DNA from 3 places in the Lysinibacillus sp. NPDC095746 genome. Region 1 is predicted to be linked to each of the others. Evidence: riboswitches for the same ligand, from Rfam matches in the RefSeq annotation. Region 1 holds a riboswitch; each other region holds the start of a gene.
The links. Region 1 has a riboswitch for S-adenosylmethionine ahead of metK (methionine adenosyltransferase). Riboswitches for the same ligand answer to the same signal wherever they lie in the genome.
Positions count from the first base shown of each region.

Region 2: it holds a riboswitch for S-adenosylmethionine, as region 1 does, so the genes downstream of both, metA (homoserine O-acetyltransferase MetA) here and metK (methionine adenosyltransferase) in region 1, are expected to answer to the same signal.
Region 3: it holds a riboswitch for S-adenosylmethionine, as region 1 does, so the genes downstream of both, ACIQ7N_RS10560 (MetQ/NlpA family ABC transporter substrate-binding protein) here and metK (methionine adenosyltransferase) in region 1, are expected to answer to the same signal.

Region 1 covers NZ_JBIWGL010000035.1:24,118-28,891, forward strand. Annotated here, with positions in the region: gene pckA (phosphoenolpyruvate carboxykinase (ATP)) at 1-395, opposite strand, end outside; SAM riboswitch class I at 1,055-1,174, shown strand; gene metK (methionine adenosyltransferase) at 1,499-2,695, shown strand; gene ACIQ7N_RS20325 (gamma carbonic anhydrase) at 2,874-3,392, opposite strand; gene ACIQ7N_RS20330 (alpha/beta hydrolase) at 3,529-4,335, shown strand; gene ACIQ7N_RS20335 (alanine/glycine:cation symporter family protein) at 4,463-4,774, shown strand, end outside.
Region 2 covers NZ_JBIWGL010000030.1:16,428-21,201, reverse strand. Annotated here, with positions in the region: gene ACIQ7N_RS19025 (TSUP family transporter) at 1-535, opposite strand, end outside; gene ACIQ7N_RS19020 (TrmB family transcriptional regulator) at 660-1,442, shown strand; gene ACIQ7N_RS19015 (nucleotide excision repair endonuclease) at 1,516-1,887, opposite strand; SAM riboswitch class I at 2,083-2,193, shown strand; gene metA (homoserine O-acetyltransferase MetA) at 2,330-3,265, shown strand; gene ACIQ7N_RS19005 (GerAB/ArcD/ProY family transporter) at 3,333-4,774, opposite strand, start outside.
Region 3 covers NZ_JBIWGL010000011.1:131,890-136,663, forward strand. Annotated here, with positions in the region: gene ACIQ7N_RS10540 (hypothetical protein) at 1-211, opposite strand, end outside; gene ACIQ7N_RS10545 (carbon-nitrogen family hydrolase) at 261-1,055, opposite strand; gene ACIQ7N_RS10550 (PhzF family phenazine biosynthesis protein) at 1,137-1,931, opposite strand; gene ACIQ7N_RS10555 (pyridoxal phosphate-dependent aminotransferase) at 2,062-3,231, shown strand; SAM riboswitch class I at 3,408-3,512, shown strand; gene ACIQ7N_RS10560 (MetQ/NlpA family ABC transporter substrate-binding protein) at 3,599-4,432, shown strand; gene ACIQ7N_RS10565 (methionine ABC transporter ATP-binding protein) at 4,528-4,774, shown strand, end outside.

The DNA.
Region 1 (4,774 bases):
AGATTGTGCCAAGCGTATTCATTGATTACTTGGATGCTTAATTGTGAATCTTTGTCAGCACCAGCAAAGCCTTTGAATACGAATAATTCGTCACGTTCTTTTAAATATTTTACTACTTTTACATATAAGTTATCGAACACTTCAGAAGAAATTGGTCGGTTAACTTTTCCCCAGTCAATTTTATCCTTTGTGCTCTCTTCTTCTACCGTATATTTATCTTTAGGTGAACGACCAGTGTATTTGCCAGTTTCTGCACGAACTGCGCCATCTACTGTTAACATAGCTTCACCACGAGATGTTGCTTTTTCAGCTAATTGTGGTACTGAAAGTTGAACATTAATGTTACCGCCGTTTAATAATTCCTTCAGTTCGTTTGCAATTTCTACTGAATTCATCGATTAAATACCATCCTTTTTTATAGTATTCCCTTGAGTCTGAGGGAGATTTTCTTAATTTCAAAAATAGTATAACACAATTGCTTAAATAATCTATACTAATTCAGAAATTATTTTTCAGATTTTATTACTTTTCAAGAAAACGACAAAAAGTAAATTGATTCGTTTTGATAATGCTTTTTACCCTATTTATAAGTGATCACACATTCACTTTCGACACAGCAAAATTGTGTTTGGAAGCTTGGCTGACATGGGGTTCGCACAGGATGTGAAGTTTTAGCTTGTTTTTATAGTTGGAGCGTGTCTTCGACTAAAAAGGGGCTCAATCATATTCATCCACCACATGTTCTGTAGCTAACGCCTTGCTTTTGCTACAAAATGTACTGTAAAGGGTTACACATATGTTAACACATGATGTGAGGTGGAGAGTAGGGATTATTTTGTTTTAATTTACAGCATAAGCCAAATTCCTTGCTGCATAAAGCCCATACTTTCTTTATAAGAATACATTCAATTATGCCACAGCATAATTTCGTCCAGAGACTTTAAATGGTTTTCGCATGAAAGCATGCTAACGTAGCGTCAGACATTCGCTGGAAGAAGATAAAAATATTTGACAATGTTCGACCATTTACGTATTATGAGATATTGAACGGATACTCTTATCCCGAGCTGGTGGAGGGTCAGGCCCTGTGAAACCCGGCAACCTGCATGAACTATTTCACGACATGCGCTGGTGCCAATCTGATGCAAGGGGAAACTCCCTTGAACGATAAGAGTGAAAGGTTACGAAGTCATTATTCCTTTCCTCATGTTAAGTAAGCGTGAGAAAAGGATTTTTTTATTGTTAAAAACGAATTAAAGGTAAGTATACAGTCCTTTCCTTATTATAATGACGGATCTTTCGAAAATCCTCGTGTTAAAAGCAGCAGCTGTTTAGTTGTGCGAAAGCGTAGTGACTGTAACAAATGTTTACTGTGCGAAAGTGCAACGACAGCAACAACGGCTTGAGAGTTCAATCCTTATGGGCGAACTTGACATGGGTAATGAGTACCGTATTAATTCGCAAATATTATTTGTAAAAGTAATAGGAGGAAAATCAAATGACAAACCGTCGACTGTTTACATCAGAGAGTGTAACAGAGGGACATCCAGACAAAATTTGTGACCAAATCTCGGATGCCATTTTAGATGCTATTTTAGCAGAAGATCCAAACGCGCGTGTAGCGTGTGAAACAACAGTAACAACAGGCTTAGCGTTAGTAGCAGGAGAAATTACTACTTCTACTTATGTAGATATTAAAGGTATCGTTCGTGATACTGTAGCAGAAATCGGTTATACACGTGGGAAGTATGGCTTTGATGCTGAAAACCTAGCAGTACTTGTTGCGATTGGCGAGCAATCACCTGATATTGCCCAAGGAGTTGACCAAGCATTAGAGGCGCGTGAAGGTTCTATGACAGACGCTGACATTGAAGCAATTGGTGCAGGTGACCAAGGTTTAATGTTCGGTTATGCATGTAACGAAACGCCAGAGCTTATGCCATTACCAATTAGTTTAGCGCATAAATTAGCTCGTCGTTTAACGGAAGTACGTAAATCTGGTGAATTAGCATATTTACGCCCAGATGGAAAAACGCAAGTAACGGTTGAATATGATGAAAACAATGTACCAGTACGCGTTGATACGATTGTAATTTCAACACAGCATGATGAAGAAGCTACACTTGAGCAAATTCAAGCAGACTTAAAAGAATTCGTTATTGCTCCAGTTGTTCCAAGTGAATTACTAGATGCCGATACTAAATATTTCATTAACCCAACTGGCCGATTCGTAATTGGTGGTCCTAAAGGGGATGCTGGTTTAACTGGACGTAAAATCATCGTTGATACATACGGTGGCTATGCACGTCATGGTGGAGGTGCTTTCTCAGGTAAGGACGCAACTAAGGTAGACCGTTCAGCGGCATATGCAGCACGCTATGTGGCGAAAAATATCGTAGCTGCTGGTTTAGCTGATCGAGCTGAAGTACAACTAGCTTATGCGATTGGTGTTGCTCAACCTGTATCTATTGCTGTTGATACATTTGGAACAGGAAAAGTTACGGAAAGTGAAATTGTAAAATGGGTACGCGAGCTATTTGATCTACGCCCAGCGGGGATTATTAAAATGCTTAACCTTCGTCGTCCTATTTATAAGCAAACTGCCGCATATGGTCACTTCGGTCGTACAGATTTAAATGTACCTTGGGAACAAACAGACAAAGCTGACGCATTAAAAGAAAAAGCAGGTTTATAAACTATTTAGCTAAAGCAATGAAGTGTTTGGAAAATATTTAAAAATACTATTACAGAAAGGGGCTCAATATTCTTATAGCCCCTTTCACTGTTTTTTAACGAAAAAAATAAGCTCCTAATCATAATCATGGAGGGTTCGGTTACCCAAGAAAACGTGGAACTGCTTTGATTTAGTTATATTAATTTTTTGGTTGAAGAGATTTATAGTATTGCCCCTTTTCTACATATTCACGTATGATGCGTTCCATATCTTCTTTATCTTCATCATTTAATTCTCTTACAACCTTTGCAGGACGGCCAAGTGCTAAGCTATTTGGAGGAATTACTTTACCTGGAGGAACTAGACTACCCGCCCCAATGAATGCACCCTCTCCAATCTCCGCTCCGTCTAATACTATAGAGCCCATACCTATTAAGGCTTTTTTTCGAATCGTACAGCTATGTAAAGTTACTTGATGTCCTACTGTTACTTCATCTTCAATAATGAGTGGATATTTGGGGCTTTGATGTAAGCAACAGAGGTCTTGAATACTAACTCTTTTTCCTATAATTGTTGGTGATACATCTCCTCGAATAACTGTGTTAAACCAAATGGTTGTTTCAGCACCTATTGTAACGTCGCCAGTAACTGTTGCATAATCAGCAATGAAAACAGAAGGATCGATATTGGGTCTTTTACCTTTAAATGGATAGATCATGAGTATCGCCTCTTTTCTTTCTATGATGTAATATTATCGTATCAAATACGCAACATGATGGAAATATAAAATTAAAATGATCTAGATATTCCGATATAATCATTGTGTAATTATTTTTTTAGGAGGACTATGTGAAATGTGGAAATGGGAAGCTGATGGACAAGCAAAGGCTGTGGTTGCTATTCTTCATGGTGCATATGAAAATCACCGTTGGTATGCATGGCTTATAGAAAAACTTAGATTGGAAGGCTTCCACATAGTCATGGGGGATTTACCTAATCATGGAGTAAATGTAGGATATTCAAAAATTCACGACGAAGATTTTAAAGAATACAACAAATATACAAAAAATTTAATCGAGAATGCATTTTCGTATAATTTACCTGTCTTTTTAATAGGACATGGGCTTGGCGCGACTCTATTACTACATACCATGCAAAAACGAAAATATGAATGCGCAGGAATTATTTTAACTTCACCATGGCTTCATTTAAAGCTATTGCCAGGTAAACTCTCAAATGCTTTAACTAGTTTAAGTGCCTTGACTGCCAATGTGAAACTGACCCATGAAATTACATTAGAATCATTAACGCGCAGTATAGAAGGTAGAGATGAGATGAAGGATGAAGTTCCTTTTTCATCCGTTGTTTCAGTGAAATGGTATCGCGAGCTACAACAAATGATGCGCAATTTAGTGTTATTGCCTAAGGCTGAATTCCCAAATAGGCCGATGTTAGTTATGACAGCTGAAAAAGATAATATTACTGAAACTAAACAAACAAGAAATTGGCTTTATCAGATGGAATTTACAGAGTTTCAATTCAAAGAATGGACAAACTGTTATCATAATCTATTTCATGAAGTAGAGCGTGACGAGATTTTTGTTTATATACGAGATTTTATTAATAATGCTCTGCGAAGAATTGGCTATATAATTGAATAGTGAATTTCCTCTCCAATTAACTAGAAAAATTACTAACTTTTTGTTTCTTAAATATAATGTTGTAATTTTCAGAAAAGTGTAATACTATAATGACTTAAAGTGATGCTTTTCAAATTGGAGGGGTAAGATGGAAACAATTGTTGGGAAAATTAATGAGATTTTATGGGGACCATGGTTTATTTATGGCATTTTGTTAATTGGGCTCTTCTTTTCAATCATTACACGGTTCCTACAAGTAAGACACATTAAAGATATGTTTGTTTTAATGTTTAAAGGCGAAAAATCGGATAAGGGGATTTCCTCTTTCCAAGCGATGTCTATTGCATTATCTGGTCGAGTAGGTACAGGTAATATTGCCGGTACTGCTACAGCAATCGGGATGGGGGGACCTGGTGCTGTTTTTTGGATGTGGGCAATCGCCTTTATCGGTGCGGCAACT
Region 2 (4,774 bases), on a different contig from region 1:
CTGCCTTTAAGAAATCGAAGCCGACTAATAAAAAGCTGAAGATTAAAAATGAGCCAGTTCCTGGACCAAGAAACCCATCATAAAACCCAATTGTAAATAACAACAGCATGAATAGGACTAAGTGCGTAAACTTTAAATTTTTGACTGCAGCTACTGAACCCCAATCTTTTTTAAAGATTGTATAGACGGCAACAGCAGCAAGCATTATGAGCATAAGTGGTTTTAGTAATTCGGGATTAATCAAATGAACGGTCCATGCACCAAAAAGTGATCCCACAAAGGCTAGGGGAAAGTATTTAATAACCGAACGAATTTCTAGCTGACCAGATCGATAAAAAGAAATGGTTGATGTTAAAGAACCCATGGTGCCGGCAAGTTTATTAGTGGCTACTGCCGCTGCTGGATTTAAACCAGCAAACATAAGGGCAGGTAACGCAATTAAGCCTCCACCTCCAACAACTGCATCCACAAAGGCGGCTAAAAATCCAAAAGATATTAATAATATGACTACATTTACATCTACTTCAAATAGCATGTTTACACCTCTTTTGATAGTTACTACTGAAATAGTAACTAAATTTCACTTTGCTGTAAAGAATTATTTTTTATTGGCTTATCTTCATAGCCTTAACTTATAATAAAGGAAATGGAGGGATCGAATGGTTGAATTAATCGCGCAATTAAAAGAACTAGGATTCACAGAATATGAAGCGAAGGCCTATATTGCACTCGTACAAAATAGTCATGTTAGTGCCTATCAAGTAAGTAAAAACTCCGGTATCCCTCGTGCAAGAATATACGACATACTTGATGTACTTGTTGAAAAAGGGTTAGTACTGAAAGAAGAAACGGCAGATCAAACGATATACTCTTCCATTCCTGTCGCTGTGTTTTTACAGCAAATTCAGCAACGTTGGCAATCGAATTTCACATCGATTAGTGATCAATTAGAAAAATTAGAAGTAAAAGAGCAGGAAGCGGAGCATAAAGTTGTCACGATAAAAGGAAAAGAGGCAATCGTCAATTATTGTCAGTCATTATTAAAAAAAGCGGAGAAAAAAGTCATATTATCGATGTGGGAAGATATGTATGGGGAATTACGAGAAGCTATACAAGAGGTCGCACAGCATATTCCGATTCATGGTATTACATTGAATGTGGATGAAAATGTTTCACCCTTAGATCAGCATCGTACTACACAATATACGAGAAAAACTTCTACGCCACATTGGTTTATTTTGTCTGTAGATGGTCAAGAGATGATTTATGGTCACTCTCCGGCAAAACACGAAACGGCTTTTATTACCAATGATCCTGTTCATATTTATTTATTAGAGGATTATATCTGGCATGACGTGCTTATTAATCGCCTTTTAAAGCGCGATGATACGGAGCTTGAGGAATGGATTACGAAAGAACGTAAAGCATTTTTCTTAGAATGAAAGTATTGAAAAAGAATCTGCAAGCCGTCATGTACATTACATAAGGCGAGCAGATTCTTTTTTTCGTTAATTATTAATAAAATACTTTATCGACATTGTATTTAGCGCGGAATGAATTGATCGCGTACGTTTCATAAATTTCACGTTCCATTGGATCTTCCACTTCATACACTTCAATTTTGAAAACTTCATCACGATGATTTTTCATCGGTGACACATTGTCCTCAAAATGCTTTTTAATACGTTGACGAATTTTACGTGCTTTCCCTACAAATAAAAGTTCGTTCTCTTCATTGTAGAATAAGAAAATACCACCCTTTTCACGAGTGATTTTATGGAAGTCGATAAAACCATGGTATGGTGTGATTGGTACATCTCCTGGCTTTAAATCTTGTTCGCGTTGGCGAATTACTACATCTGGTTTTGGAAAATCAATTTTAATCAAACTATTCACGTTCCTCTCTGTTACTAAAGGTATATGTTAACATAAGTACAGCATGTTTACCATCAAATAATGAATGTAAACATTCAAGTTTAGTGTTAAACAAATGACATCATGACATGCATGATTAATAACAAAATATTCTATGTATTATTGATATTCTTAATTGTTCATGTTACAATTCTTTTTAATTAAATAATCTTATCATGAGAAGTTGAGGGATTTGGCCCGATGACGCTTCAGCAACCTCTAACGAAAGTTAGAAAGGTGCTAATTCCAGCAAAGGATTTATCCTTTGAGAGATAAGAGTGGACGTGGAAAAATCCTTCTCATTCTATCTCTTATGGAATGAGGGGGATTTTTTAATTTCATCGTTTGATATTGAGCTTTGCGCAGGGCCCGTGCATTGATGGAACAAAAGAAATAAAAGAGAGGGGAATGCAAGATGCCAATTAATATTCCGAAAAACTTACCAGCTGGAGAACATTTACGTGAGGAAAAAATCTTCGTTATGGAAGAGGACAGAGCGAAAACTCAACAAATTCGCCCGTTAAATATATTAATTTTAAATTTAATGCCAGAAAAAGAAAAAACAGAGCTGCAATTACTTCGTTTATTGGGGAATACACCGTTACAAGTGAATATTACATTTTTAAATACAGCTACGCATGAATCGAAAAATGTTAGTAAATCACATTTGCAGTTATTTTACACAACCTTTAATCAAATTCGTCATCGCCGCTATGACGGCATGATTATTACGGGTGCACCAGTAGAAAAAATGGCATTTGAAGAGGTAAACTACTGGCAGGAAATTTCAGAAATTATGGATTGGTCCAAGGCAAACGTAACATCGGTTTTACATATATGTTGGGGTGCACAGGCAGCGTTATACCATCATTACGGTATCGGTAAAATAGAGCTTCCTGCTAAATGCTCAGGTGTATATTCGCATGTTATCACAGATTTAACAGTGGATTTAGTACGTGGCTTTAGCGATTCATTTACGGCACCACATTCACGTTATACATCTGTTTCAATTGATGAAGTACTTAGTCATCCTGATTTACGATTACTATCTTATTCGGAAGATGCTGGTGTTTTCATTGTGCAATCTAAGGATAATAAAAATATTATGATTACTGGCCATCTTGAATATGACGCGACAACTTTAGCTGATGAGTATAGTCGTGATGTTGCGAAAGGATTAGATATTGATGTACCAGTAAATTACTTCCCACATGATAATCCAGCAAATGAACCGATTAATTCGTGGCGTGCCCATACACATTTATTATTCTCGAATTGGTTGAACTACTATGTTTACCAAGAAACACCATACGAATGGGATTTCGTTGATCAAATTGAATATCATATTTAACACTGTAGCAATTAAAAAAATGATGATCTTTTATATCTCAGGGTCATCATTTTTAACATTATGCTTTTTAATTTTCTGATGAATGTTTATCTCTATCACTGCTTGGAGCATTACCGGTATCGCTTTCATTCTGTGTTGTATTACTGCTACTATCACTTTGCGAAGGATTTTCGCTGTTACTAGCACTTTGTGTAGTAGTTTCGTTATTACTACTATTTTCATTTTGAGTAGCATTTCCGCCATTGTTGCTACTTGCACTTTGTGTAGAATTATCATTATTATCACTACTTGCATTTTGAGTAGCATTTCCACCATTGTTGCTACTTCCACTTTGAGAAGAATTTCCACCATGGTTGCTATTATTATTTTGAGTAGAGTTACCGTTATTACTACTACCTGCACTTTGAGTAGCATTTCCGCCATTACTACGACTTTCAATCTGTATACTACAATTACTTTGTGAATTATTTCCTTGATTCCCGTTAATTTTGCGAATTTTCGCGACAAGTAGTAAAACTAATGGTAATAAGATTGCGAAAAAAAAGGAAAAAATAGGCCAGATTTCTCTATTGTAAATTTCTGAATGAATGATATTAGGATGAACAATTTGTGAAAGTCCAAGGATAATCATTCCGAATGGAAAAATGAGCGGTCGATGATTGTTAATTTTACATATTTGCGCGATGCCGATGACCCCAGCATAAAAAAACATAAAAGTTTTAATATAAATTGATATTATCCACATGGTTGCCATAATAACTTCAATACGCTGCAAAAAATTCCCGATTGAAATTCTTTGGGCTAATGAATAGCTAGGAAATGTCCTAGAAGCTGTATTTGCCGGACCTAGGACAAGGATAGCCAGTGTGATGATTGCAATTAAGACAATCCCCCCAAGAATTGTCCCAATGTAAAAAGCTTTTTGTGCTGATTCATGGACGTTAACAGAAGAAGGAAAAATCATTAATAATATGACAAGTGGGAATGAAAAAATACCCATTAATCGAATAATACTAAAGAATAATGATTTTGTTGGTGCTTCCATTATTGGCTGTAGATTTTCCATATGGACGGATGGTGAAATACAAACTACAAATAAAATAAAAATTAAAATAAACATTGCGAATAGTATTTCTGTAGAACGGGCAAAAACTTCAATCCCTAGAAATGCTGCATAAATAATGATAATACTGAACAGAAATGCAAAGGCCATTGTAGGTGTTTCTGGCATTATTTCAGTTTTCATGAAAATGCCAATGAAATATAATAATTCACCAGCAGAAAGAAAGGATAGAATAATAAAGCCAATCGAAGTTATTTTTCCGAAAAAGCGACCTAATATCTTTTCATTTGCCTCAACAAATGTAAGGGTAGGTGTCCGTTTTCCTACAGTAACGAAAAGCTTTATTAAGAGTAAACTTAAAACGACACTAATGATCGCTGCAATCCAGGCATCTTGTTTTGCTTCACTTGTTACACTAGCAGGGCTAATTAAAATGGCTGTTCCAA
Region 3 (4,774 bases), on a different contig from region 1:
CAGACTTATCACCGATGTTCTTCTGCTTATCAGCGATTGTCTCCTCCTTATCAGCGATTTTCATCCGCTTATCAGCGATTTTCTCCTCCTTATCAGCGATTTTCATCTGCTTATCAGCGATGTTCACCTGTTTATCAGCGATTTTCCCCTCCTTATCAGCGTTTTTCATCTGTTTATCAGCGATTTCCTCCCCCTTATCAGAGATGTTCATCGGTTAGCACGCTCAACATTGCTTGCCCTTTTGAGCGTGCTAGCAGATTTTAGTTTTCGGTAACTACTCCGTTGTATAATCCAGGTCTGCGGTCGTCATAAACAGGAATTCGGCCTCTTACTTCATCGACAATTGAAAAGTCCACGTCGATGACAGCTACTTCTTCGTCCTCTGCACCAACCCATAGCACCTCGCCCCACGGTTGAATGATCATTGATTGACCATTAAAGTTCTCTACCTTTCTAGAAATACGATTAACAGCGATCACAAAGCATTGATTTTCAATGGCACGTGCTTGCAGTAATGTTTTCCAATGATCGATACGTGGTGTCGGCCATTGTGCCGGCACGAACAATACTTTTGCCCCCGCTAAGGCGTGAGCGCGTAGCCATTCAGGGAAACGAATATCATAGCAAATCACGCCTGCAGCCTCGATATCTCCAAGGGCAAAGCGATTCATTTCATCCCCAGCTTCTAAATATAAATGCTCGTCCATCAAACGGAAAAGATGTGCCTTGTTATATTCGCCTACTAACACACCATTTTTATCAAACGTATACATCGTGTTGTAAAATTTATCGCTCTTCTTCGTTGAAACCGAGCCACCAACAATATGTACGCCAAGCTCTTTCGCTAGGTTTGATAAAAATGCTTTCGAACGCTCTCCATCCACATCTGCAAGCTCTGATAATTTTTCAAGAGCATAGCCTGAATTCCACATTTCTGGTAGCACAATAATTTCTGCACCTTGTTTTGCCGCTTCACGAATTTTGTCCTCAGCGCGAGCAAAATTTTCTTCTACTTTGCCAAAGCCTACGTTTAATTGAATACAACCAATTTTCATTGCTATTCCTCCTCTAGATAGTACTGTTCTGTATTTATACTACAATAAATCAACCTGACTTCCATGGTTTAAGCTCCATATTTAGATTATTATTTCACCACTTAATACTTGAACTGCAGAACCCGCAATAGCAACATCTTTTATTTTTGGTGTAACGTACAATAAGCCACCTCGTTTTGAAAGCTGTTTACTCACAATGTTTTCTTTTAATAATTTTGCACACCAGTAAGGCCCTAGCGCACCATGAGTGGAACCATTTACATGGTCTTCATCGATGCCTTGTGCTGGAGAAAAGAATCTTGAGACAATATCAATCCCCTCATCTTTAGAACGACTTGTAATACAAACACCACGTACCGGGAACTGTTTCATCGCTTGAAAATCAGCTTTGAAATCTGCAATATACTCTTCGTGACTTAACTCCACTATATAATCCAATTCTGTTTTCCCTACATATGTTGGCTTCACACCTAGCCATTCTTCAAGCCCCAAAGGACATTCAATCTCTTCTAACTGATACTTTTGAATTGTTATTTCAACTAATTCATTGAACCAATTTGCTTGTAAAGGGCCACTTACAGTCTGGAATATAATCGAAGAATTGATAGGTACAATCCCTTGTTTCCAAAGTAAAAAAGCGCTAGCGATTGTTCCGTGTCCACAAATCGGTATTTCCTTTGCAGGCGTAAACCATCTAAGAAAAAAATGATTATCCTTCCTTTGAACAAAAGCTGTTGTTGGTACCGGGATCTCTTGAGCAATTTTTTGCATGGTCGACTCAGGTATCGTTGAATCAAGTAAACATACTGCTGCGGGATTTCCCTTGTAAAGCTCTGTAGTAAAAGCATTGACGATAAAATACGAGACTTTGTTCAATTTTCCCACCTCATTTGCGTCACTTTTGATTTTTAGTTATCTGAAAATACTCTAGACAATTACTAAAAAAAGTAATATTATGTGCATCATATCTTCAATAATTATTATATTCTGAAAAAGGTGGACGTGCATGGAATTCTCAAAAAAACTACAGCAACTCCCAACTCAATTTTTTGCAGCACTTGTGCAAAAAGTAAACGCTGCTCTTGCTGAAGGACGTGATGTTATCAATCTTGGTCAAGGTAATCCAGATCAACCCACTCCTTCACACATTATTAAAGCATTACAGGAGGCGGCAGAAAATCCCCAAAATCATCAATACTCTCCATTTCGCGGCATAGCAGAATTACGCCAAGCAGCAGCAAGCTTCTACAAACGTGAATACAATGTGGACATTGACCCTGATACAGAGGTTGCTATTCTCGGTGGTACGAAAATTGGTCTTGTTGAGCTACCGTTAGCTGTTTTAAACCCCGGTGACACTATGCTATTACCTGATCCTGGATATCCAGATTACTTATCTGGTGTCGTATTAGGTGATGTTAATTTTGAAGTTATGCCTCTTTTCGCAGAAAATGATTTCCTGCCAGACTATACTGCTTTATCCGATGAAGTAAAGGAAAAGGCGAAGTTACTGTACTTGAATTACCCGAATAATCCAACTGGCGGTACTGCAACATTGGAATTTTTCGAGGAAACAGTACGCTTTGCAAAAGAGCATAATATTATCGTCGCACATGATTTTGCCTACGGAGCGATTGGATTTGACGGCCATAAACCTATCAGCTTCCTGCAAGCTGATAGTGCTAAAGATGTCGGTATCGAAATGTATACATTATCCAAAACGTATAATATGGCAGGCTGGCGCATTGGTTTCGCTGTTGGTAAACCCGACATTATCGCAGCCATTAACCTTATTCAAGATCATCTATTTTGTAGTCAATTTCCTGCCGTACAACAAGCCGCGGCAGTTGCACTTACTGCTTCCCAAAGTTGTGCAGATAAGCTAAGAGCGACTTATGAGCGTCGACGAAACGTCCTGATCGAAGAAGCTCAGCGAATTGGTTGGCAAGTAACAGCACCGAGAGGCTCTTTTTTTGCATGGCTCCCTGTTCCACTAGGTTTTACGAGTGAACAATTTGCCGATATATTGCTCGACAAAGCTGATATCGCAGTAGCTGCAGGCAATGGCTTCGGTCAATATGGTGAAGGCTTTGTACGGGTTGGTTTACTTGTTAGCGAAGACCGCTTACGTGAAGCGATCAGCAGAATTGAAAAATTAAACTTATTTAACCCGTGAACATTTCAATCAAAAACTGTTCCATTAGCTCAGACTTGCTATAGGGACAGTTTTTTCTCTCTCTTCTTTCGCGACTAAACATTAAAATAAAATGAAAAATTTTAAAAATTCAATTGACTTACTAAATCCTATAATTTATATTAGTTCTATCGGATTTACAAAAAAATATTATAAATCTCTTATCAAGAGTAGCTGAGGGACTGGCCCTATGAAGCTCGGCAACCTCCTTTTTTAAGGAAGGTGCTAATTCCAGCAAACAATCATTGTTTGAAAGATAAGAGAGGACAATTTTTCATGAGCCTCTCTTAATTTTTAAGAGAGTTTTTTTATTTTTATTACCGATAAAACAACTTTGGAGGTATGTTTCATGAAAAAGAAAAACAAGATTTTATTAGGTTTAGCAAGTCTTACATTAGTAGCAGCATTAGTGGGCTGTGGTACTAAAGAAAATAGTAAGGATAGTCAAAGTAAGACTATTAATGAAAATAAGATTGTAGTAGGTGTAACTTCTGGTCCACACGAACAAATTGCAGAGGCTGCAGCAAAAGTTGCCAAAGAAAATGGCTTAGAGGTAGAACTAAAAACGTTTTCTGATTATGTTTTACCAAATACATCGTTAGCCGAGGGTGATCTTGATGTAAACAGCTATCAACACGAGCCTTTCCTCGATGCATTTAACAAAGATCACAAAACAGATTTAGTGCCAGTAGGAAAAACAATTTTAACTCCTATGGGCATATACTCCGAGAAATATAAATCATTCGATGACGTTCCAGATGGTGCTACATTCGGATTACCGAATGATCCAACGAACGGGGCTCGTGCTCTATTTGTCCTTCAAGAGGCAGGCATCATTAAATTAAAAGACGGTGCAGACTTAACAGCATCTATTCGCGATGTGGAAGAAAACAAAAAGAATTTGAAATTCATTGAATTAGAGGCTGCACAAATTCCTAAACAGCTTAGTGAAGTAGATGTAGCTGCCATTAATACAAACTTCGCTCTTGATGCTGGCATTAATCCTAAAAAAGACTCCATTCTTTTAGAATCTACGGACTCTCCATATGTGAACTACATTGTGGTGCGTGCTGAAAACAAGGATGACCCAACGATCAAAAAATTTGTTGAAGCTTATCAATCTGATGAGGTGCGCAAATTTATTGAAGAAAAATTCCAAGGCTCCATAATTCCAAGCTGGTAAGTGACGATTAAGTATATCAAGAATCTGCGAGACTCCTACAGGAAAGCTAGCAGATTCTTGCTTTATCGAAGGACTTAGAAAGGAGATATCACCTTATGATTCAACTAGAAAATATAACAAAAGAATTTAAAACTAAAAATGGTATCGTCAAAGCAGTAGATGGTATTAACCTGCATGTCAAAAAAGGTGAAATTCATGGGGTTATCGGCTACAGTGGTGCAGGAAAGAGTACCCTTATTCGCTGTGTGAATTTATTAGAGCGTCCGACAACAGGAAAAGTATTTATCGATCATGTCGATATAACTTCCCTTTCTCTAAACGACCTTCGCAAAACTCGGCAAA